Regions from separate parts of the Pseudocolwellia sp. G5-9 genome, predicted to be linked through region 3. Evidence: predicted binding sites of a transcription regulator. Region 3 holds the regulator's gene; each other region holds the start of a gene.

Region 1 (7,773 bases), 1.6 Mb from region 3:
AACAGCCACTAATACAAAGCTAACTTGAGTAAGCGTAAATGTTGGTTCTTCTTCGCTCGTAAATATAACAATATCAATTAAATAAGCTAATATTGCCGTTTGTAGGATCATTAACAAACCACTTAATGATCCTAATGCTATCGCTCGACTTAATCTGCCATGGGCATGTTTTTTTTGAGCTTTGAGCCAGCCATTAACTTGTTTCTTTTGTTGTTCAGTTTTCTCTTTCATTTAACTCACTTTATTCTCTGCTATCACTGAACGCTGGCTCGTTTTCTAACGTAAAAAAAACGATAGAATTAATCGTCGTTATTTTGATCATCAGCCACGTTATCTACATGCTGCTCCATCTCATACCACATGACATTAATGATCCCAAAAGACACGGCAAGTAAAACACCTAAAATCCAACTAAAATACCACATACATAATTCCTCTAAACTGACTTAATATATTCTGAGCTAATACGCGGTGTGATTATTTTGCTCAATTTCTTCAATCGTAACGGTACGCCACATTTTTCGGTAACACCAAAAGGTGTAACCTAAAATAATTGGTGTAAAAACAGCAACAACCATTAACATTAAACCTAAGGTACCTTCACTTGATACAGTATCCCACATCAATAAGCTATGATTCGGTTGGCTGCTTGAAGGCATAACAAATGGGAACATAGCGATACCTGCCGTTAAAATAACGCCCGCAATTGTTAACGAACTAGCCAATAAAGCTGTAGTTTTTACTGAGGTACTTTTATTTTTGATACCTAATAGAAAAGCAGCGACTAATGGCATAAATACACCGGTAAACGGCACTAGCCACAATATTGGGTTTTCAACAAAGTTTGTTAACCAAACACCAGAACCAGTACTGACTTCTTTAGTGGTTGGCTGCGCTTGTCCCATAGTATCGATAGTACTAACAACTGAGTAACCATCAACACTTTGCCAAACCATAACACCAGCAAGAGCAAACGTAATCGCTAAAACCACAGCTACAACACGACCAATATTGGCTGAGCGCTGTGCGACATCAGCATCTGTTCTTAGCACCAACCAAGTCGAGCCATGTAGCAACATCATACATACACTTATGACACCCGTTAATAATGTGAAAGGCGTAAACAAAGCAAAAAATGATCCTGTGTAAGTTACTCGCATTAATGAATCGAATCCAAAAGGTACACCTTGTAATAAGTTACCAAAGGCAACACCAAATACTAACGGCGGCACCATCGAGCCGACAAACAAAGCTTTATCCCAGTTAGTACGCCATTTGTCAGACTCTATTTTACTGCGATAGTCGAATGCTAACGGTCTTAAAAACAAACTAAAAAGTGTTAGCATCATCGCAAAATAAAATCCGCTAAACGCTGTGGCATACACTAAGGGCCAAGCAGCAAAAAGTGATGCACCTGCAGTAATAAGCCATACTTGGTTTCCGTCCCAATGAGCGCCTACCGTGTTAATAACCACACGACTTTCAACATCTTTTTTGGCAACAAACGGAAGCAAACCACCTACTCCCATATCCATACCATCAGTTACGGCAAAACCGATAAAAAGAAAGCCGATCAGACCCCACCATATAAATTTTAATGTTTCGTAATCAAACATATATTGCTCCTTAAGAATTCTGACTGCGAAGACCAGACGTTAACTCTGGTGTTTTTTCAAAATGATAACGCCCTGTATGTAATGAACTAGGACCTAATCGAGCAAACTTAACCATTAAATACATTTCGATAATAAATAAAATGGTATAAACAACAATAAAGGCAATAAGAGAAAACAGTACATCGCCAACCGCTAGATCTGAAGTCGACAAAAAGGTCGGTAATACTTCACTAATCGCCCAAGGTTGACGACCAAACTCAGCCACAAACCAGCCTGTTTCTATGGCTATCCATGGCAGTGGTAAAGCAAACAGTAATGATTTTAATAACCAAGGTTTAGTCTCTATTTCACGACGAGCATTAAAGTAAAAAGCTAAAACAAAAAGTAATAACATTACTACACCACAACCAACCATTACTCTAAATGCCCAAAACACAGGAGCAACTGGCGGAGTAGAGTCTTTAACCGCCTGTTGAATTTGTTCTTCGGTGGCATCAACTACATTATTGGTATAGCGTTTAAGTAAAAGTCCGTAACCTAAGTCATGTTTAGTCTCATTAAAGCGAGCAATGTTTTCAGGCGTTTCTTCACCATTACGTAACTTAGTTAAATATTCATAAGCGATCATGCCATTACGAATACGAGGTTCATGGGCTTTTTGTAAGTCACGTAAACCAATCACTTTTTCATCTAAAGAACGAGTCGCAATAATTCCCAAAACATAAGGTATTTTTACCGCATAATCGGTTTCCATCGTTTCATCGTTTGGTAAACCGACTAAAGTAAATGCAGCGGGGGCAGGCTCTGTATGATATTCGGCTTCAATTGCAGCAAGTTTTACCTTTTGTACTTCTCCTGTTTCATATCCAGACTCATCACCTAGTAAAATAACCGATAAAATGGCTGCTAAACCAAAACCGGCAGCAACCGAAAAAGAACGTTTAGCAAAAGCTACATCTCGGCCTTTCAGTAAGTAATAACTACTAATACTTAAAACAAACATTGACCCAGCAACATAGCCACCAGCAACGGTATGAATAAATTTAACCTGAGCAACAGGGTTAAAAATAATTTCACTAAAGCTCACTAACTCCATGCGCATGGTCATGTAATTAAATTCACTACCAATAGGGTTTTGCATCCAACCATTGGCGATTAATATCCATAACGCAGACAAGTTAGTGCCTAATGCCATTAGGAAAGTCCCTATTAAGTGCTGTCGTTTACTTAAGCGATCCCAACCTAAAAAGAACATACCCACAAAGGTAGATTCAAGGAAAAAAGCCATCAAGCCTTCAATGGCTAATGGCGCACCAAAAACATCACCCACATAATGAGAGTAATATGACCAGTTGGTACCAAACTCAAACTCCATCGTGAGGCCAGTAGCCACACCAATGGCAAAGTTAATACCAAATAACTTGCCCCAAAACTTGGTCATGTCACGATAAATTTCGCGGCCAGTCATCACGTAAACCGACTCCATGATGAACAAAATCCAAGTTAAACCTAAAGTTAGTGGTACAAACAAAAAATGAAATAATGCCGTAACAGCAAACTGCCACCGCGATAGTTCTACTAGGGTTTCACTTATCATACTCATTACTCTCGTTATTGCTCTTTTGTGTTAAAAAACATATTACTATGGCTTGAGCTAGCTTTGGTTTCTATCTAACTAATCATTGATTGAAATCAATAGTTTTTCAAATTCTCTTTTTAAATAAAATTAATGCTCTTATTAATCGATAAAAATAAGGTTCAACAACTTTATTCAGCAGCTCAGTATTTTCTGTACTTCATTAATTAACTACTTAAAAAGCAACAAAGATGCCACAAGACAAAACAAAATTAAAACCTATAAAAAACAGTTTATTAACACTTACAATAAGAATATTTCAGATAAAAACCTTTCAATAGAGACATAAATGACATTAAATAAAAACATCAAAGTCATAAATGTCACAAACAAGCAGGTAATCGTGGTAAATCAAACCATTCAAGCAATAATAGAATCAATTGAAAAACCAGCGATTACCAGTAAAAAAGGCTTAGTTTGTATGGCAAATGGCGGCACCCTATTTTTAGATGAAATTGGCGATATCCCCTTAAACTTACAAGTAAAGTTATTACGATTACTGGAAACAGGATATTACCGACGAGTTGGCAGTACTGAAAAGCAAAAAGCCAATTTTAGGCTAATTTGTGCAAGCCATAAGAACATAGAAGAAATGGTAGAACAAGGAGAGTTTAGAGAAGATTTATATTATCGAATTGACGCTTTTCCTATTCACTTACCCACATTAAAAGAAAGAAAAACCGATATTCCATTACTCGCCGAACATTTATTACTAAAAAGTGAATTTCCAACTAAAAAGTTTTCACCCGAGGCATTAAACGCATTAACCCTTTATCATTACCCCGGCAATGTACGAGAGCTTAAAAACATTGTTCAACGCAGTGCTTTACTGAGTGATGATGATTTAATTACTATTGAATCATTACCACAAAAAATTATTGTCTTAAATCAAACACAAAACAGTACTACAAACCTCATCTCAAATGAAAAAAAACACATTACTGACTTGCTTAAACAATACGGTAACCAACCTAAAGTTATTGCTGAAAAATTAGAAATAAGTGTGAGAACGCTATACAGAAAGTTACAAAAGCACGAGTTAAATATAAAAAATTAATTATTAATAGAAGATAACCGTAAGCATAGGAATTCGTTCAGATTGATTTAGGAAAGTTAAGTAACACTGAGTTAATTAAGTTATATACCCGTTACCAATCAAGATACGTATTTCAGAATACTTAAGCGATATTACTTCTTCGATGGCTCTAAAAACAATTTATACCAAACACATTAATGAATTGACCTATTTTATACGACGAATAAATGGTCAAATACATAGGTTCATCGTTCCAGACTGAACCTAAGCACATACTTCCTGTAGGTGAGACATTTATTTTAATAACGAGTTGTTTTAATAATTAAATAAATCACGATGTCATTGGCCATTGCGATTAGTATTAAACCTTACACTGACTTTGCCGCTTTATATTCTGAATGCATAAAACCCCATACGGAGAGAATACCCACAGCAGAAATTAAAATTAACATATTCATAAAGCTAGACCAGCCACCGGCACTATCAGCTAATCTACCGCCAACAAAGCCAAATGTAGCACTTGCAGCAAAACCAAAAGCATCAATTAAACACACGAGTTTCGCGCTATGTGGTCCGCCATATTCAATAGAGAATATTGACATAGGTAAGTAATAAGCCGGTGATATTGAAAAAGCGAATAAGAAAATAGCCGTTAGCGCCACCAAATAATTAACTTCGTTACTAAAAGCAAACCAAGATAAATACTTCAACGTTAGTACACTCAGTAAACTAATAGTTAACGCTATGGTTAGAACGGTTCTAATGCCCTTTTTGGAGAAGCGATCATAAAACGCGATAGAAGCTAATAGCCCACCTAAAGAACCTATTGGGAATATAGTAGAAGCCATTGCAGCTTGCGAAGGTGTTAGCTTGTAGCTTTCCATCAAGTAAACCGCTACAAAATCTAAAAATGCCATCATACAAGTTAGCATCATCAACATGATCACCACTAACCAAACTCGTGGGCTTTTAGCAAAAGCGAGCATTCCACCCATCATGCTAGTGCCTTCCAGCGGATGATTGTACTTATTATCAAGGGCTTGTTTTGATGCTAAGGCTAGTTCAATTTCTTCAGGACTTGCATTAGTGTTGTCATTTTCACCTTCATTATCTTTAAAGAAATTAGGGTTTTCAGGCTTTTCTTTTAAGAAAATATAACACCCTAAAAATATAACCAAAGCAAAAACAGCAGCGATAATGGCCACTGTTCGCCAATGCATAAAGCTTAATAACCAACCAAAAAATAAAGTAGCAAGTACAACACTAAAACGCGAACTGGTTGATAAAATACTCCATACTCTTCCGTAATGATGAGGATGATACCAATCGCCTACTAACTTAGTCATACCCGGCCAGCCAGCTGATTTAGTAAGGTAAAGTAAAAAGGCAAATACTGAAAATACCATCACATTAGGTGAAAACCCAAAGGCAATAATAAATAACGCAGTAAGTAACACACCAGCTAAAAAGGTAAAACGTCCGCCAATTTTATCAGCAAGAGGTCCCCAAATAAGTTTTCCCACCAGAGCACCTAAAGTACCGTATGCGGCAAAGTCCCCTAAGTTTGTTTTTGTTAAGCCCAAAGTCTCATCAGCAAGCATAGCAGGGCTGAGAATGGTGATCATTTGTCGACAGATCATCATGGCGGCATAACCCAAATACATATAGATAAGGATGTTTAATTGTTTAGGAGGTCTACTAGACATAATTTCTCGTTGAACGCTGTAATATAGTTTCTGACGCTGCTATAAAACTCTGGTTCTGTTGGTGTGAATTAACATTAACTGTACATGCACTATGATATTCAATTGTTTACGTAAAACTGACGTATATACTCATAGCTCAATTCAATTAAATTCTTATTTTTATATTTTTACTTAAAGCCGTTCTGGAAAGTTACTAAAAACACCATCAACACCTAAAGCTTTCACTTTAGCAATGTCATCGTATTCATTAACTGTCCAAACATATACTTTCAAACCTTTTTCATGTGCATCATTTACAAAATCTTGATTAATAAAATCTAAGCTCAAATTAACAGAATCTGCTTGAAGTTGAACAGCACATTCACTATACGAAAGTGGAACACCTTCAATTAATGCTCCAATCGATATTTCAGGATAATGCTGTTTAAACTTACTTAATTCGTGATGATCAAATGAAGAAACCATAAAGTCACTTTCAGCCCAGCCTTTCGTTTTTATATATTTTTTAATAACTTGGATAGTGGCTAATGCAGTGTCTTTACCTTTTAGCTCAACGTTCACGATAACTTTCTTATCTATAACGTCTAAAACTTCCTCAAGAGTGGGTACAAGTTCACCTTTACCCGCATCAAGAACTCTTAACTCGGCAAAGGTTTTATCTTCTGTATAACCTTTACCATTTGTCGTTCTATCAACTTTATCATCGTGCATAACAATAACTTCACCTGTTTTGCACACATAAACATCTAACTCTATAGCATCTACATTTAACGCCAATGCTTTTATAAAAGACCGAATGGTATTTTCAGGCTCATGCCCCATTGCGCCACGATGGCCTATTTTTAAAACGTTTTTATCCAAAATTCAATTCTCATTATTCTTTAATAATTACTTTCAACACGAACAATAAAGTAAATAAAAGCCTTTCATTTCAATCTAAGTTTAGCATTAAGCTTCTCTATATTGGTAAATATCTTAACAACACTTCTTTCTGTATCGTAGAAAATTCGGCATTATTCCCGCAATACAACCACAAAACAAGAACTTTCACACAAACTTAATAAGCAAAGCAATAAGTTCATCGGTTTTACCACAAAGTTAGAGAACGAATAATTTTTCACAAATAAACCGCTTGAAACTGCCCCCTTATTTGCTTCATTTGTTATAATCCCCCAAACGATCATTCAAACGGTTCCTTTGAGATCGTAAAAAACAGGTTAAGTAACTACGTTTCTTCTACCTATACTCTGTATATTTTTAATATATAAGTATGTTGTTACAGAACAATTAAGGCAAAACTTAAAGACAAAGTATCTAACAGTAAATTTCGAAGCTAATGGCCATTGAAAGTTATTTTATGGTTTGCTGCTAAGGGGAAAATATCGCTGTTGAAGAAGCTCTGTCTTAAATGAGTACTTAATATTTTTAGGAACAATAAATACAAAGGATACATATGTCTCACATAAAAAGACCTACTAAAACAGTATTAACTGTAGCAGTAGCGCTTGCATTGAGTAATGGTGCAATTCAGGCTCAAGAAAATAATGTAGAAAAAAAGAAGCTGACAGTGATCGCCAACTCGAAAGAATAATTGTTACATCAACCCGCCGCTCTGAAAACCAACAAGAAGTTCCACTTGCTGTTCAAGCAATGAGCGGTCAAAAGCTCCAAGAACTTGGTATTGATAGTTTTGAAGATTACGTTGCTTTACTTCCAGGTGTTAGTTCAGAAGGTCAAGGTCCGGGTAAACAAGAAACTTATATCCGTGGTGTTTCTGCA
Region 2 (7,773 bases), 2.3 Mb from region 3:
ATTTGGGATTTAAAAACAGGGAAGCTCATCAGTCAATTACAATATACCAATAGACAAGAAGTATTTAGCTCCATTCAGTTTTCTGACGATGGCACTCAATTACTCACCGGAGCACCTTCGCGTAAAGTCAGTTTATGGGATATAAAAACCGGTAAACGTAAAGAAAGTTGGCATGTAACACCAAGAGATGACATTAGACCTGCCGGCGCAGTTGTTTACAGCGTCGCTTTTCGGGATAATAGCCACATTATTACTGAAAGCTCTTCTGGATATGCCGAATTATGGCAAATAAAATAATTATGCCTGAAACAAATTTAGAACAACGTATTGAAGCATTAGAATCACGTAACGCTTTTCAAGACGACGTAATTGAACAACTCAATGACGAGATAACCGTTCATCAATCACAAATAGCTGAATTACAGCACCAATTAACCTTAATTGCTGCTCGTATTAAAGATTCTTCTGCTCCTCAACAATCTGGCGAACAAGACATTGAGCCACCGCCACCTCATTATTAGTAGAGCTTAATCTTGCTTGAACACACCTATAACCTGTTCATAAGGTCTAACTTCTTTGGCAACTTGCTCTTCTGGTTGTGTCATGGTTTCGCCACAAGTAACACACGTTACTTTTTCAACACCTTGTTCTTTCGTTAAAGACAAGGTGTCCATAGCTTTACACTTTGGACAAATTGCACCCGCAATAAAACGTTTTTTCAAAATAGAAACTCTTTTATTAAATTAAGTTTATTCAAGACACGTATTTTACCTTGAATAACACCTATAGGAAAAGCGACAATACCCATCTTAACTTTAAAGAAGGAATAATACATTGATTACTGCCAACGATTTGGGCTTAGACCGAGGTACAAAAAACCTCATTGCAGGGTCTAGCTTTACTATTCATCCTAATCATAAAGTAGGATTAGTTGGTGCGAATGGATGTGGTAAGTCTTCTTTATTTGCAGCATTGCTTGGCGATCTTCAACCGGATACTGGTGATTTGTCTATGCCAAGTAGTTGGAGCATAGCTACCGTAAAACAAGACACGCCTGCTTTAGAACAGTCTGCCCTTGATTACGTAATGGATGGCGATAAAGAATTTCGTCAGCTTGAAGCAAAATTAGAACAAGCACGAGCAGACGATAACGGTGCACTTGAAGCTACCATTATTAACCAAATAGATACCATTAACGGTTACAGCTTACCCGCAAGAGCTGGGGAGTTATTACACGGTTTAGGTTTTTTACAGCCACAACTGGCAAACCCAGTAAAAGCCTTTTCAGGTGGTTGGCGAATGCGTTTAAACTTAGCGCAAGCCTTGATCAGCCGAGCGGATCTGTTATTACTTGATGAACCCACTAACCATTTAGATTTAGACGCAGTCATTTGGTTACAGCGTTGGCTAAAACGTTTTACTGGCACCTTAGTACTTATTTCTCATGATCGTGATTTTCTTGATGATGTTATTGGCCAAATACTTCATATAGAACACAAACAAGCTAAACTATACGCTGGTAACTACACCGCTTTTGAAAGACAACGTGCCGAGCATTTAGCCCAGCAAGATGCTCAATACCAAAAGCAACAAAAAGAAGTGGCTCACCTTACCTCGTTTGTAGATCGCTTTAGAGCAAAAGCCAGTAAAGCCAAACAAGCACAAAGTCGCTTAAAACGATTACAAAAATTACCTGATTTAGCGCCAGCACATGTAGACAGCCAATTTACGTTTAGCTTCGAAAAGCCTGATAGCTTGCCTTACCCGTTACTTTCATTAACAGATAGTGACTGTGGTTATAATCAAGAAACCATTATTTTAAGCTCAGTAAATATGACCTTAGTACCAGGTAGCCGTATAGGATTATTAGGGCGAAACGGTGCAGGTAAGTCAACGTTAATCAAATCTTTAGCAGGCGAACTTGCGCTAATGCAAGGCGAACGTTACTGCGCACAAGAACTTAAAGTCGGTTATTTTTCGCAGCATCAGCTTGAACAATTACATATGGCTAGCTCGGCTATCGATCACATATTACGTGCTAAACCTGAAAAAACATTATTAGAAGCTCGCTCGTTTTTAGGACGTTTTGGTTTTAGTGGCGATCAAGCTTTGGATTCTGTTGGTACTATGTCAGGCGGTGAAAAAGCACGCTTAGTGTTAGCGCTTATCGTATTAGAAAAGCCACAATTACTATTACTTGATGAACCCACCAACCATTTAGATTTAGAAATGCGTCAAGCCTTAGTGCTTGCACTGCAAGACTTTGATGGCGCTATTATATTAATTGCCCATGACAGGTATTTGCTTGAGTCGTGTGTTGACGAATTTTATATCGTTGCCAATAATGCTGTGCAAGATTTTGACGGCGATATTGATGATTACCAACAATGGCTAAACGACGAAAAAAAGCTCACCCTTAAAAATGCTAAAACAAACACAAGTAACAGTGATAACGATTCAAGCGTTGATAAAAAACAACAGCGCAGAGAACAAGCTGAACTAAGAAAAAAAGCAGCACCACTAAAAAAACAAGCCGATAAATTTGAAAAAAAGGTTACACAGTTTCAAGCTGAATTAGACGAGGTTGAAGCCATATTAGCCGACCCTGATATTTACCAAGCTGAACATAAAGCACGTTTAAATGAACTCATTAAAAAACAAGCCCATTTAAAATCTGAAATTGAAGAAAACGAAATGCAATGGCTTGACTTAGAAGAACAAATTGAAGCAGTTATGTCAGATATACCGGAATAGATGACTTAAAAAATGTCACAAGATTAATGTCAATATTGTTGCTACACTGTAATTAATACGTAAAATCAATAATACATTAACCATAATGGTTCATTTAACTATTTATTGTATATAAACTTTATAAGTATATGCACATAAATAAGGAGTAAATAATGAAAACGCGCTCACTACTATGTATCTTTTTCAGTTTAGCCACCAGTTTTTCAGCTTTTAGTTATGATGGCGATTTAGAATTAGGTATTTTTCAATTAAACCGCGGAGAATTTAAAGCGGCAATAAAAGAATTTGAACCTCTTGTAAAAGAAGGTTACTCGCCTGCACAGTATCAAATGGCATTAATTTACCAAAACGGTTACGGCGTTCAAAAAAACGCAACCAAAGCATTTGAATTATTTTCGTTAGCGGCTTCACAAAACTACCCTGATGCGCTATTTAGCCTTGCTCTTATGTATTCAGCAGGTGAAGGTGTAACTAAAGATTTAAAAACCGCATTTACGTTAACTGAAAAAGCCGCGAATAAAGATCTAGCAAGAGCTCAGTTTAATTTAGGCGTTATGTATTACAACGGCGAAGGTGTAAGCCGCGATTACTTAAAAGCTTCTCGTTGGTATGAAAAAGCCGCAGACCAGAACTATGCTTTAGCACAATTTAACTTAGCATTAATGTACTTTGAAGGTAAAGGCGTACCTAAAAGTAACGAAAAATCATATCTTTGGAATATTATCGCTTATCGAAATGGTTATGCTTTAGCGAAAAAAAGCTTAGAAATGGATGAACGTAATTTAGGTTCAGACGCAATTAAAGAAATAAGAGAAGAAGCCGAAACTATACGTGCACAAATTGTGAGACGTGAAGAAATAAAAGCTAAAATAGCCAATCAAAAAGCTTATTAAAGATTCGTTTTATTACCCGTAACCATTCATACGCATATTGATTGGTTACGAGTATAATTAAAAGACTCTTGATCTACATCATCATATAAACCAGTTGCGTTAGTTAAAATGTGTTTAAGCTTTTAACTAACGAGAGGTTCTTATGAACGTTTTCAGCCTATTATTGAGTGACCCTGTTGCCGTATATTCACTTGTTGGCCTACTGATTTTATTCGGTATTTGTGGATTTTATGTTTTCTATTTCATGAAAAAAATTCATGATAATGGATGAATTTACACTAACTCTATTAATCAACAAGCAAACTACACGAATCAATTGAGGAGAGCTTAACTTCTCTCCTTAGTTTAAATGACCTCAAATCTATTGCGTAAATTCATTCCCTCTTACATATCATAAAAACTAAATAACCTAAACTCGGTTTAATAAATACTTCTCTAGCAGCTATTTTTCCTAACTTCTGCGTTAAATTTACTTGCAATAGACTACTATTGACGCGAAATTTGCCTTAAATTAAGAAAAACTAGCAAGCTAGAGGCTCAATAAAACTATTTTTTCTTGTATTTCAATACATTAAGAGTCTCTTAAACCAAGTTTAGGTTAAATACAGTTTTCGCTGCTGTTTTTCATTACAATAACGTAACTTTGTTCAACCCGTGCTATTTCATGTTTCAATCGAGTAACTTCAAACCTGCTAAATGGTTATCAAACCCTCATGTACAAACGATGCTGGCTAAATATCTTAATCGTAAAGAGATGACCTCAACGGTTAATGAAGTACTTGAGTTACCTGATGGCGACTTCGTTGATTTAGCATGGACAGAAATACCACAGGCCAATAACACTAAGCCTATTATTGTTTTATTACATGGCTTGCAGGGCTCGCAGCACAGTCATTATATAAAAAGTATGTTTAAGGCAATTAAACAACAAGGCTGGATTGCGGTGTTAATTCATTTTCGGGGTTGTGGTAGCAAACCTAACCGATTAGCACATTCGTATCACTCGGGTTATACCTGCGATATTCATTATTTTTCTGAACAACTAAGAACACGTTATCAACAATGTAAATTAGCTATTGTTGGTTATTCATTAGGAGGTAATGTATTAACTAAATATTTAGCTGAAGCTGAAAACTCTCCTTATGTTTGCGCTACCGTTATTTGTGCACCATTACATTTAGCGAGTTGCAGCGCAAAAATCAATAAAGGCTCTTCTAAAATATATCAAAAGTATTTGATTGATATGTTAAAACACAGCACCGAAGAAAAAATTAAACTAGGTCTCATTAAACATATTTCGTTAAACGCGCTAAAACAACTAAAAACAATGCGTGACTTTGATAATAGCGTAACAGCCCCATTAAATGGCTTTACCAGCGCAGAACATTACTACAATGAGTCGAGCGGCATTAACGTACTCAGTGCGATAACTCAACCTTGTTTAATTATTCACGCAGAAGACGATCCTTTTTTATCTCATGAACATATTACCCATATAGACTCTTTGCCAGAAAACATAACATTCGAAGTTTCAACTCATGGCGGACATGTTGGTTTTCTTTCAAGTAACACAGCTCACAAAGGCTTTAAACCTATATATTGGTTAGAGACTAGAGTTCCCAAATTTTTACAGGACTATTTATGATTATTCCCTTTAAAGACTTAAATTCAGAAACATTATTTAGCATTATTAAAGAATTTGTTTTACGAGAAGGTACAGAGTACGGCGCTGAAGATGTTTCTATTGAAGAAAAAGTAGAACAAGTACGTAAACAGTTAACATTAGGCACTGCAGTTTTGGTGTATTCAGAGCTTCATGAAACAGTGAATATAATACCTGCAGATCAATTTGAAGAAGAAAAAGAAGAGTTAGAGTAGCTCTTCTTCATTATTAGGGGGATAGTAATTAATCGCGACGAGCCGAATGAGGTTTTACTATTTTATCCCAAGGAATATCAGCAGAGCCTAATGACATAAAGTCAGGATTAAGTAGACTGTCTCTTTTGTTATAACTTAATGGAATAAATTCACTGTCGATAATTGAGCCACCCGCTTGCTCTAAAATGCAATGGCTTGCCCCCGTATCCCATTCACCAGTTGGTCCAATGCGTAAATAACAATCGGCTAAACCTTCTGCTATTAATGCATTTTTTAACGAACAACTTCCTAATGGCACATACTCATAGTCAAATTCATTATTAAGGTATTGCCCCATTAAATTTAACTTTTGTCTTCGGCTAACCGCAACCTTTATCGGACGGTTATCGTCGTATTCAGCCACCTGAATTTTAGTGGTACCTTCCGATGTTTCTTTAAACGCACCTACACCACTTTGTGCGTAGTAGGTCATATTATGATCGGGCGCATGTATAACACCAATACTTGGCCAACCATTTTCAACTAAAGCCACATTTACCGCAAAATCGCCACTGGCTAAAATAAATTCGCCAGTGCCATCAATAGGATCTAACAACCAATATTGTTTCCACTGACTACGCTGCTCAAGTGTTAACGCACCTATTTCTTCAGAAATAATAGGAATATTAGGGGTACGTTTTTGCAACTCAGCCATTAACACATCGTTAGCGGCTATATCAGCGCTAGTTACGGGGCTATTATCTTCCTTAATTTCAGAGGTGTAATCTCCGTTTTGGTAATGTTTAGTTACTTCTACACCTGCTTTTTTCGCGCTTTCTATTGCGATAGAAAGAAGTTCTTCGTTATTCATGGGATCCACTTAAATAATCTTTTACTAACATAAGTGCTGCGATGCTTCGTGCCTCGTTAAAATCGGGTTGAGCAAGTAACGACTTATATTCACTGAGTTTCCAAGGTACTACGTCTAGTTCTTCTGGTTCATCACCTTCTAAACGTTCTTCATAAAGGTGAGTTGCGATAAAAATGTTCATACTTGCTGCAAAAAAACCGGGTGCCATTGCAACTTTTTTAATTTCGGTAAGATCTTCACTGCCAAAACCTATTTCTTCTTTTAGCTCTCGGTTTGCAGCTACTTCAGGGCTTTCTCCTGGGTCAATCAACCCTTTAGGAAAACCAAGCTCATAAGTATGTGTACCTGCACAATACTCACGTACCAACAATACGGTATCTTCATCTTGCATAGCGACTATCATAACAGCCCCTCTGCCAGCACCTTGCATGCGCTCGTACTGTCTTTTGACACCATTACTAAAGGTAAGTTCTAGCTGTTCAATTGAGAATAATCGACTTTTTGCGACCAATTTTCGGTCATCAATAGTGGGGAGCTTTTTTCCCATTGTAATAAGTACCTTACTCGATAGCGCTAATTCATTTAGAATAGCATGATAACTTTATATATAATCCTATAATAAACGGGTTATTAGGAAAAAATCTATGCTTGATTGGTCAAATATTTCAACTGTTTTACTGGATATGGATGGCACCATACTCGATCTTCATTTTGACAATCATTTTTGGCTTCATCATTTACCGCTTCGATATAGCGAATCGGCTCAAATAAGTATAGACGAAGCTAAGCATAAATTAACCTGCCATTATAAAAAAGTTGAAGGAACAATAGATTGGTATTGTTTAGACTACTGGGCTGAACAAACACAATTATCTATTACTGACTTAAAAAAAGAGGTTCAACACCTTATAAAATTACGCGAGGATGCTCATCACTTTTTAGTTGCTTTAAAAGAAACCGGCAGAAACGTTGTACTTGTAACAAATGCTCATCCAGATAGCTTAGCGCTTAAAATAGAACGCACTCAATTAGATAAGTACTTTAATACCTTATATTCAACTCATGAGTTTGGTGTAACAAAAGAGTCGCAATTATTATGGCAAAGGTTACAAGCTAAAGAAGGCTTTGAATTAAGTAACACTTTATTTGTTGACGATAGTTTACCTATATTAAAATCGGCCCAACAATATGGTATTCAACATCTATTGGCGATTGCCAATCCTGATAGTAAACAACCTGAAAAAGTGATCACTGAGTTTCCTGCTATCACAAACTATGATGTACTTTTACATGATATAAAAGCACATCCATTTTTGAATAAACCTAATAACTAAAAGTTAAGCTTATACCTACCTCTATTATCAGGTGAACCAAGGAAAGGTAAAGCTTCATTTAATA
Region 3 (7,773 bases):
CATTTTAATTCTAAAGTACTGTCAGCTTCATAATTGTTATTAATATTATTTGTACTATAATTTACAAACTGCTCACCTGTTATATTATAGTTTGTAATAGTACTCCAATCAAAACCTTCACCAGTCCCAAATCTAAACCATTTAGGTATTCCTCCATCGTTTACTTTCCGTATACGTGAAATTAGACACCCACCTGGTGCTTGTTGTATACCATTGACTTTGCCATAAACGTTAAGTGAAATATTACCCATATTGGCTGTTAGAGGGACACTACAATTGAAGTATCTAGTGGTTCTTTCAAATTGAGGATCAAAGATAAAGTAACCTTGTTCGGTTGGACCTACAGACTCAGAAGAAATAGTTGATAGGGCATTTAAGGCGCCTTCAGCCGTTTTTAAGTTATTAAATGCAGTTGCATGTTTAACTACATCTTCATTACAGTGAGTTGCACCAGAAAACGTAAGAGTATCAGCTAATGCAGATGTTGAAGATAAAAAGGTAAGGGTACCTAATATAGAGATGAGTTTGTTCATAATAATTTCCTTTTATATAATATTTTTTCCCTAAATACGAAACTAACATTACACAACTTTAATAATAAAATCAATAGATTGATTTGTTAATTGTAGTGTTATATATCGCTAATTGAGTTTTGTTATTGGCGAGGGATCAATTTAATATTACTACAAATAGGAGGACTTGGTTACTAAGCTAGTTAAAGTAGAGTTAAGTTGATTTAGATGTAATAGGTAATAAAGTAACTAAAATAGTAATTAGCTACTTTATTAGTGTTTTTATTACTTAACAAAAGGTGATTCATATCCATCAGGTTTTAACGCGAGTACATCACAGTTCAGTCGATCTATTACGTGTTCAGCGGTATTGCCTATTAATGTGGCTGATAATCCTGTTCTACCTACCGTGCCTAAAATCACTAATTCTGCGTCGATTTGGTTGGCAATTTCTTCGATAACATCTTCAGGTAAACCTTCTTGAACGTAGGTGTTCTCTTTCGCTATCTGGTATTTTTCACAATGTTCTGTCATCGCATCTTGGTGATGTTTTAACATAGTATCGTTGTATTCTACCGCGTTAAATTCAGGTATTTCTATGGTGATGTTAACAGGCGTACCGGGATAAGAATTAACAATGTGCACGTTACCGTTTATTGTTTTTGCTAAGTCGCTCGCTTGTGAGGTGATTTTATGGTTAAGCGAAAGGTGTTCTTCTTCATCACTTCCTACATTTATTGCTGCAAGTATATTGCCGTTTTCAGGCCATAAATGATCTTTAACTAATAACACAGGGCAAGGGCATTTACGTAAAATATGCCAGTCGGTAGGCGTAAATATAACGGATTTTAGTTTGTCGTGTTCGTGAGTACCTTTAATAACAATGTCGTGATTATGATCAAGCACTTCGCTGATCACTGCTTCAAAAGGTCTGTTGTGCCAAACAACTTTGGTGTTGATAGTAAGTGACTCTGTATCGAGTTGTTCGATAATGTTATTAAGCCATTGGTGTCTATCGTCTATAACGGTTTGTCGCATAGATTCACGTTCATCGCTTGATAACATGGTGGTCATTTCGTAAGAAAAATCAAAAATAGATAAGAAGGCTGTGATAGTAGCCTTAGTATGTTGTGCTAGTTCAATACTACGCTTTAACGCTTTTTGGTCGTCTGTCGTAGGATCAATAACCGTTAGTATATTTTGATACTTTTTCATAATATCGTCCCCAATTATTTAGCTCGTATTTATAATACCATGAGTATCAGTATAGTGTATGAACGAGTGTTTTTTAATTGTTTTACATCAAGATATTCTTAATTAATAATATCTTGATGAAGAGGGGAATATGAAATTTAAAATAGATCTTTTACGGAGATTAACAACAGTAATAATAACGTACCTTTTACTACTGTTGTTTATACCCGTTATCATTCAAGATGCAGGTTTCAGTGGGAACTAAAAACAATTTAAGCACAGATTTTACGTTCCAAACAAAATCTAAGGTCTACATCCATGTATGCAAGGCATTAAGTTTACGTCATGGCTATTCTCGGTAACTGCTCCTGCGTTACCCTAATGTCCTACATCCGTGTAGGAACCTGACTAAAGTTAATAACGAAGCATAAATTGTTTTAGACCCATCGAAGAAGCGCTTGAGCAAAATCACTTCATCAACAACGCTTTTCATAAGGGAGTAACCATTATCACAAAGCGTTGCCTTGAATTGATATCGCTCAAGCACTCTGAAATAGCCTCTTGATTGGTAACGGGTATATATCGAATTACAGTGAAGCAACTTCGTTAAGCTTTTCAATATTTTTAATGGTAATCAGTTTGCCACTCACATCGATTAAACCATTTTTATGAAACCTATTCAGTAAGCGGCTAATCGTTTCAACCGTTAAACCAATAAAGTTACCTATATCGCCACGTGTCATGGTTAATCTAAACTCAGACGCAGAAAATCCTCGTTCATGATATCTTTTACTTAACGTACTAATAAAAGTTGCTAATCGTTGCTCTGCATTTTTATGATTAAGTAACATAAGCATTTCATGATCTGAACGAATTTCAGAGCTCATCATTTTTAATATTTGTTTTTTAAGCTTTGGCATAGTGTTAGAAATAGAGTCTAACGTGTCGTATGGAATTTCACATACCATTGATGTTTCCAGTGCTTTAGCAAAACTAGGATGTTCTGAATTGGCAATGGCGTCAAAACCTAATAAATCACCTGCTAGATGAAACCCTGTAATTTGTTCTTCTCCTTGCTCATTAACGGTAAAGGTTTTAAATGTACCAGAACGAATGGCATAAAGAGATTTCATTTCGTCGCCGTCTTGAAAAATTTGCTCACCTTTATGGATAGGCTTTTTACGGTCAATAATATTATCAAGCGTATTAAGTTCTTGCTCGTTTAACGAAAATGGAAGGCATAATTCACTAATACTACAGTTTTGACAATGGATGTGTTGTTTTCCTGAGCAATTGTTGTTTTCCATAATGTCCATACTTAATCAAAGGTTAATTGATTTGGATCATATTCTAACCTTCATCTATATGCAATCGATTAAACGAGCAAGTACAAGGTATAAATACCGTAACCGATAAGGCTTATTGCCATTGTTTTTCTAAATAAGGGGTGGTTAAGTAGCGTTTTTGCTTTGATTAAGCTATACGACATAATAAGCAATGCTGGTAGGGTTCCTAAGCCAAAGCTAGTCATAATTAATGCGCCCGTAGTTACGCTGCCACTAGCTAATGACCATGTTAGCATTGAATAAATTAAACCACAGGGCAACCAGCCCCATAGCGCACCTAAACCTATGGCTTTTTGTGGTGAGTCTACAGGTATTAAACGTTTGGAGTAAGGTGATAAATATTGCCAAATAAATTTACCTAAGCGTTCAACTCTATTTAACCACATAAGCCATTGGCCAATATAAAGTCCTAAAAATATAAGAAATAGAGCGGATATTACGCGTAAACCAGCTAAAGGTACGCCAAGATTTTTAGCCGCGACAGAACCTGTAAAACCAACTATTGCGCCAATTAGGGTATAAGATAATATGCGACCAAAATTATAACTGAAAACTAAAAGTGTTTTTGAGTACGACGAATGTTTAGGTAGAGCAGAGGTTAGCATTGAGGTTATGCCACCACACATTCCTAAGCAATGGCCAGATCCCAAAATGCCTATAATAAAGGCTGAAAAATAATCAATGTTCATTAACTATCTTTTGGTTGATTTGATGCGTTGGTGTTTTTATTCTTTTCTGATATTAATTCTGATGTTGATTTATTTTTATCAGCTGCTTGATCGTCATTTTCGTCAAACAAAATACTTAAACCTTGTTTTTCAAGATCATCAAATTGTTCTGTTTTAACTGCCCAGAAAAAAAGATAAAGGCCAATAGCCGTTAATAGTACCGCGATAGGAATTAATACGTAAATTATGCTCATTGAATATATTAGCCTTTTGTATCTTTTTTGATATTAAGTAAGCGCAGTGAGTTAGTCACAACCAATATGGAACTGGCTGACATACCAATAACTGCGAGGTAAGGCGTAATATAGCCAGCCATTGCTAACGGCAACACTAAGGCATTATAACCAAATGCCCATAAGTAGTTTTGCCAAATAATTTTTTTAGTTTTTTGAGCAATGAGTTTTAACGCAGTAATATTAGTTAAATCACTGTTTAATAATATAATATCTGCGCCGTTTTTCGCAATATCTGTACCACTTCCCATGGCTATGGCTATATGAGCCGCGCTAAATACAGGCGTGTCGTTGACACCATCACCCACCATGGCAACAATATGGTCAACTTGTTTGGCTTTTAATAGCTCAACTTTATTTTTAGCACTTAAATTACTGTGAGCTTGAGATAAATGCAAAACAGACTGTGTTTTATCGCAACCGGCTTTATTGTCGCCTGAAAGCATTAAGGTTGATATTGATTGGTCATGCAAGTTTTTAATTAAGCTAGCGGCGTTATCTCTTACACTGTCTTCTAGGTAAAAGGCAGCGATAAGTTGTTCGCCTGTTACCAATACGCATTGAGCATTATTCACATTAGCTTCTGAATCGGCTAAACGTAGGGTGGGTAATAACCAACTGGGTTTACCTATTTGGTAGGTTTCGTTTTGATAATTACCTGAAACGCCTGAACTGGGTGTTACTTCTATTTGGGTGACATTAAGAGAAAAGTCTCTATGTTTAATAAATGCTTTTGCGATAGGGTGTTCTGAGTGAGATTCTAATCCAGCAGCAATAGCTAATACTTGTTTTTCGCTAAACGCACGATCAAATAATTCCACCTTACTGATAGTAAACTCACCCGTGGTTAACGTGCCTGTTTTATCAAAAGCAAAACAATTAACGTTAGGTAAGGTTTCCATTACGTGGGCTGACTTTATCAAGATACCTTTATTATTTAGTGTAACTGTTGCGCAAGTTAATGCGGTTGGTGTGGCTAACGATAAAGCACAAGGGCAGGTTGCCACTAATACCGAAAGCGTTATCCAAAAGGCTTCTTCAGGTAAGTGTATTTGCCAATAAATAGCCGTTGCTATTGAGGTAAGTAAAATTGTTGCGACAAAATATTGTGCTATTTTGTCTGAAAGCTTGGCTAATTTAGGTTTATGGGCTTGAGACGATTCACTTAAACGTATCATCTGGTTTAAGAATGAATATTGATTTTCTTTTTTTACTTCAACCGTAATATTACCATCGCCGTTAATGGTACCCGCTAAAACATTATCGCCAATATTTTTGTTAACAGGTGTTTGTTCACCAGATAACATCGATTCATTAATTTGGCTAGTACCTGAAATAACCATGCCATCGGCAGGTACAGTTTCACCAGGCTTGATCAATACAAGATCAAACTTCTTTAAATGTTTCGCGGCTATTAATTTTTCTTGTTGAGTTGTGCCTTTATCGTCAGTGATAGAAACAAGCTTGGTTGCGGTCATCGGCATTAGCTTGAGTAAATTAGCCGAAACATGAGAGGCTCGCATTCGCGCTCTAAACTCTAAAAACTTGCCAATAAGTAATAGGAAAGTAAACATGGCGACTGATTCAAAATACACTTCTCCTTGCTGACTAACCGTTGCCCAAGCGCTGGCAGAAAAAGCAAGAGTTATAGCAATAGAAACAGGAACATCCATTGAAAGGCGTTTTATTTTTAATGTATTTATCGCACCTTTATAAAAAGGAAAAGCGCCGTAGGTAACTATAGGTAAAGTTAAAATTAAGCTAGCCCATCTTAAATAAACAAGGTTGTATTCAGACATATCTGAAAACGCGCCAAAATATAATCCTACGGCAATCATTAATACCTGCATCATTAAAATGCCTGAAACGCCTAAACGCTTGATAAATGATTTACTTTGAGCTTTGTTTAGTTCTTCGATTTGGCTGGCTTTAAAGGGAAGTGCTTTATAACCGATGCTGTCTATGCGTTTTAATATTTCACTTAACTTTAGTTTATCATCTTGCCATCTAACGGTTGCGCGTTGTGTGGTTGCATTTACGGTAATAGAAACTATGCCTGTGGTTTTCGATAGCTGCATTTCAATTAACCATGCGCAGGCAGCACAACTAATACCATCAATAGTTAAAATAGCTTCTTTGTATTCGTTAGTTTTAAAGGTAAATTCGTTTTGTAAGCTTTCGTCATCTAATAATTGATTACGTTGTAACTGTTGTGGAACCAGTTGTTCGCCTTTTTTGGCTGGCTCGGTGCGGTATCGATAATATTCCGTTAAATTATTTTCAACAATAACAGAAGCAACGGCTTCGCAACCTATGCAGCACATAGGTTGTATAACGTTATCTATTTTAACTGATAAATCTATACCTTTAGGAATAGCTTCACCGCAATGGAAACACAAAGATGACATAGGTTGTTTTATTTCAGTAATGTGAGTTTATCAATAATTAGTTTAGTCATAATTAACTGGGTAATATGACTAAACTAACATGAAGGTTTAACTGTCTTTAGGTGCAGGCTCAATACTAATAGCTGAAGCTTGAGGTAAATATATCGTGTTTTGAATTTTCCATTTATTATCAAAAGTAGATAAGGTAATTTGCCACTTACCTTTAACGTCATGATCTAAGTGATGTCTAAAATTGCCATCGCCATCTGGAGTTAACGTTAAAGCGAAGTCTTTTTCTTCTTGTGTAGGATGATAAAAATTAACGCTAAGTAATGAAAATTCTTTTTCAATACCCGTAGGTTTTATCACGAGTTCATTATCTTTTAATGTAAGAGAAAATTTCATGCCTAGTTTTTGAGCTAATTTTATTTTACTTAACTCTAAGTTAATTGCTTTCCCTTTTTTGTAATAGTTACCAACTACCAGTGGATCAGGTTCGTGGTTGGCAATAATATAAGTAGCAATACCTGCAACTACGGCCGAGAAGGGTAATGCGAATACCAACCAAGCCCATGGTTCTTTGTACCAATATGTTGTCATTTATATGCCTTGTTCATGAAAATAAATAAGCGCGTATTATACGTTTTTATTAGTGATGAACCAATAAAAGATGGAGGGAATTGATTTAAATCTATAATTTTATGTGAAGGAGGTATAATTGTTTTAATTTACATTATTATAGCCGTTAAGGAGTTTTCATTGATTTACCCTGTATTTTTTATGGTATTACTTACATTAGTTATCGGAATTGTTGCATTTTTTACACGTGTAAATAGCGTAAAAGCACGTAAAGTTAATCCCAAAGCGTATAAATTAATGGATGCTGAAAGTTTTCCTGAGAGCGTTATTAAAACCACGCGTTGTTTTAATAACCAGTTTGAAGTACCGGTATTATTTTATGTGGGATGTTTATTTTACGTTGCTTTAAATATTTCTAGTGTTGTCGGTTTATACTTTGCGTGGGCTTTTGTGATACTGCGCGTAATGCATGCTTATATTCACATTACTTATAATCATTTACTACATCGTATTATTGTTTTTTGGGCCGCTGTTTTTATGGTGTTAGGTTTATGGATAACCTTGATGCTGAATATGGCGTAAATAAATGAGAAGAAAAAGGAGTGATGATCAGCTCATCTCTCCTTTTTATATTATTTTTTAATAGGTGCTTATAAAGTTACACCGTTTTTCCAAATAGAAATTTCACGATTATCGTTAATCTCGTTATTTGTTTTTTCACCTGATGCAACTTTTAGTAAGTAACTAAATAATTGTTCGGCACATTCATCAATACTCATATCAGACGTTAATAT

What was found. The regulator FNR, encoded in region 3, switches genes on or off when oxygen is low (the NO sensors DNR and NnrR bind a similar motif). The targets are predictions, from matches to a motif close to TTGATCTAGATCAA.
Region 1: a site for FNR is predicted at 3,299-3,312, ahead of AC0L5Q_RS08255 (cytochrome ubiquinol oxidase subunit I). Genes of this name have one in related genera too.
Region 2: a site for FNR is predicted at 3,716-3,729, ahead of AC0L5Q_RS11395 (DUF3149 domain-containing protein). Genes of this name have one in related genera too.

What each region holds. Positions count from the first base shown of each region.
Region 1 is NZ_CM147893.1:1,929,122-1,936,894, forward strand. Features, by position in the region: gene cydD (thiol reductant ABC exporter subunit CydD) at 1-231, opposite strand, end outside; gene cydX (cytochrome bd-I oxidase subunit CydX) at 300-425, opposite strand; gene cydB (cytochrome d ubiquinol oxidase subunit II) at 462-1,616, opposite strand; gene AC0L5Q_RS08255 (cytochrome ubiquinol oxidase subunit I) at 1,627-3,213, opposite strand; gene AC0L5Q_RS08260 (sigma 54-interacting transcriptional regulator) at 3,542-4,309, shown strand; gene AC0L5Q_RS08265 (MFS transporter) at 4,657-5,994, opposite strand; gene AC0L5Q_RS08270 (glycerophosphodiester phosphodiesterase) at 6,166-6,855, opposite strand; gene AC0L5Q_RS08275 (hypothetical protein) at 7,448-7,585, shown strand; gene AC0L5Q_RS08280 (TonB-dependent receptor) at 7,585-7,773, shown strand, end outside.
Region 2 is NZ_CM147893.1:2,658,736-2,666,508, forward strand. Features, by position in the region: gene AC0L5Q_RS11370 (WD40 repeat domain-containing protein) at 1-297, shown strand, start outside; gene AC0L5Q_RS11375 (SlyX family protein) at 282-521, shown strand; gene AC0L5Q_RS11380 (YheV family putative zinc ribbon protein) at 528-722, opposite strand; gene AC0L5Q_RS11385 (ATP-binding cassette domain-containing protein) at 835-2,754, shown strand; gene AC0L5Q_RS11390 (tetratricopeptide repeat protein) at 2,907-3,647, shown strand; gene AC0L5Q_RS11395 (DUF3149 domain-containing protein) at 3,790-3,918, shown strand; gene AC0L5Q_RS11400 (hydrolase) at 4,312-5,292, shown strand; gene AC0L5Q_RS11405 (YheU family protein) at 5,289-5,525, shown strand; gene cysQ (3'(2'),5'-bisphosphate nucleotidase CysQ) at 5,554-6,375, opposite strand; gene nudE (ADP compounds hydrolase NudE) at 6,368-6,922, opposite strand; gene yrfG (GMP/IMP nucleotidase) at 7,020-7,709, shown strand; gene AC0L5Q_RS11425 (type II secretion system protein N) at 7,706-7,773, opposite strand, start outside.
Region 3 is NZ_CM147893.1:377,376-385,148, forward strand. Features, by position in the region: gene AC0L5Q_RS01580 (hypothetical protein) at 1-533, opposite strand, end outside; gene uspE (universal stress protein UspE) at 798-1,727, opposite strand; gene fnr (fumarate/nitrate reduction transcriptional regulator Fnr) at 2,294-3,022, opposite strand; gene AC0L5Q_RS01595 (sulfite exporter TauE/SafE family protein) at 3,082-3,741, opposite strand; gene ccoS (cbb3-type cytochrome oxidase assembly protein CcoS) at 3,741-3,974, opposite strand; gene AC0L5Q_RS01605 (heavy metal translocating P-type ATPase) at 3,983-6,421, opposite strand; gene AC0L5Q_RS01610 (FixH family protein) at 6,509-7,000, opposite strand; gene AC0L5Q_RS01615 (MAPEG family protein) at 7,160-7,561, shown strand; gene AC0L5Q_RS01620 (UxaA family hydrolase) at 7,630-7,773, opposite strand, start outside.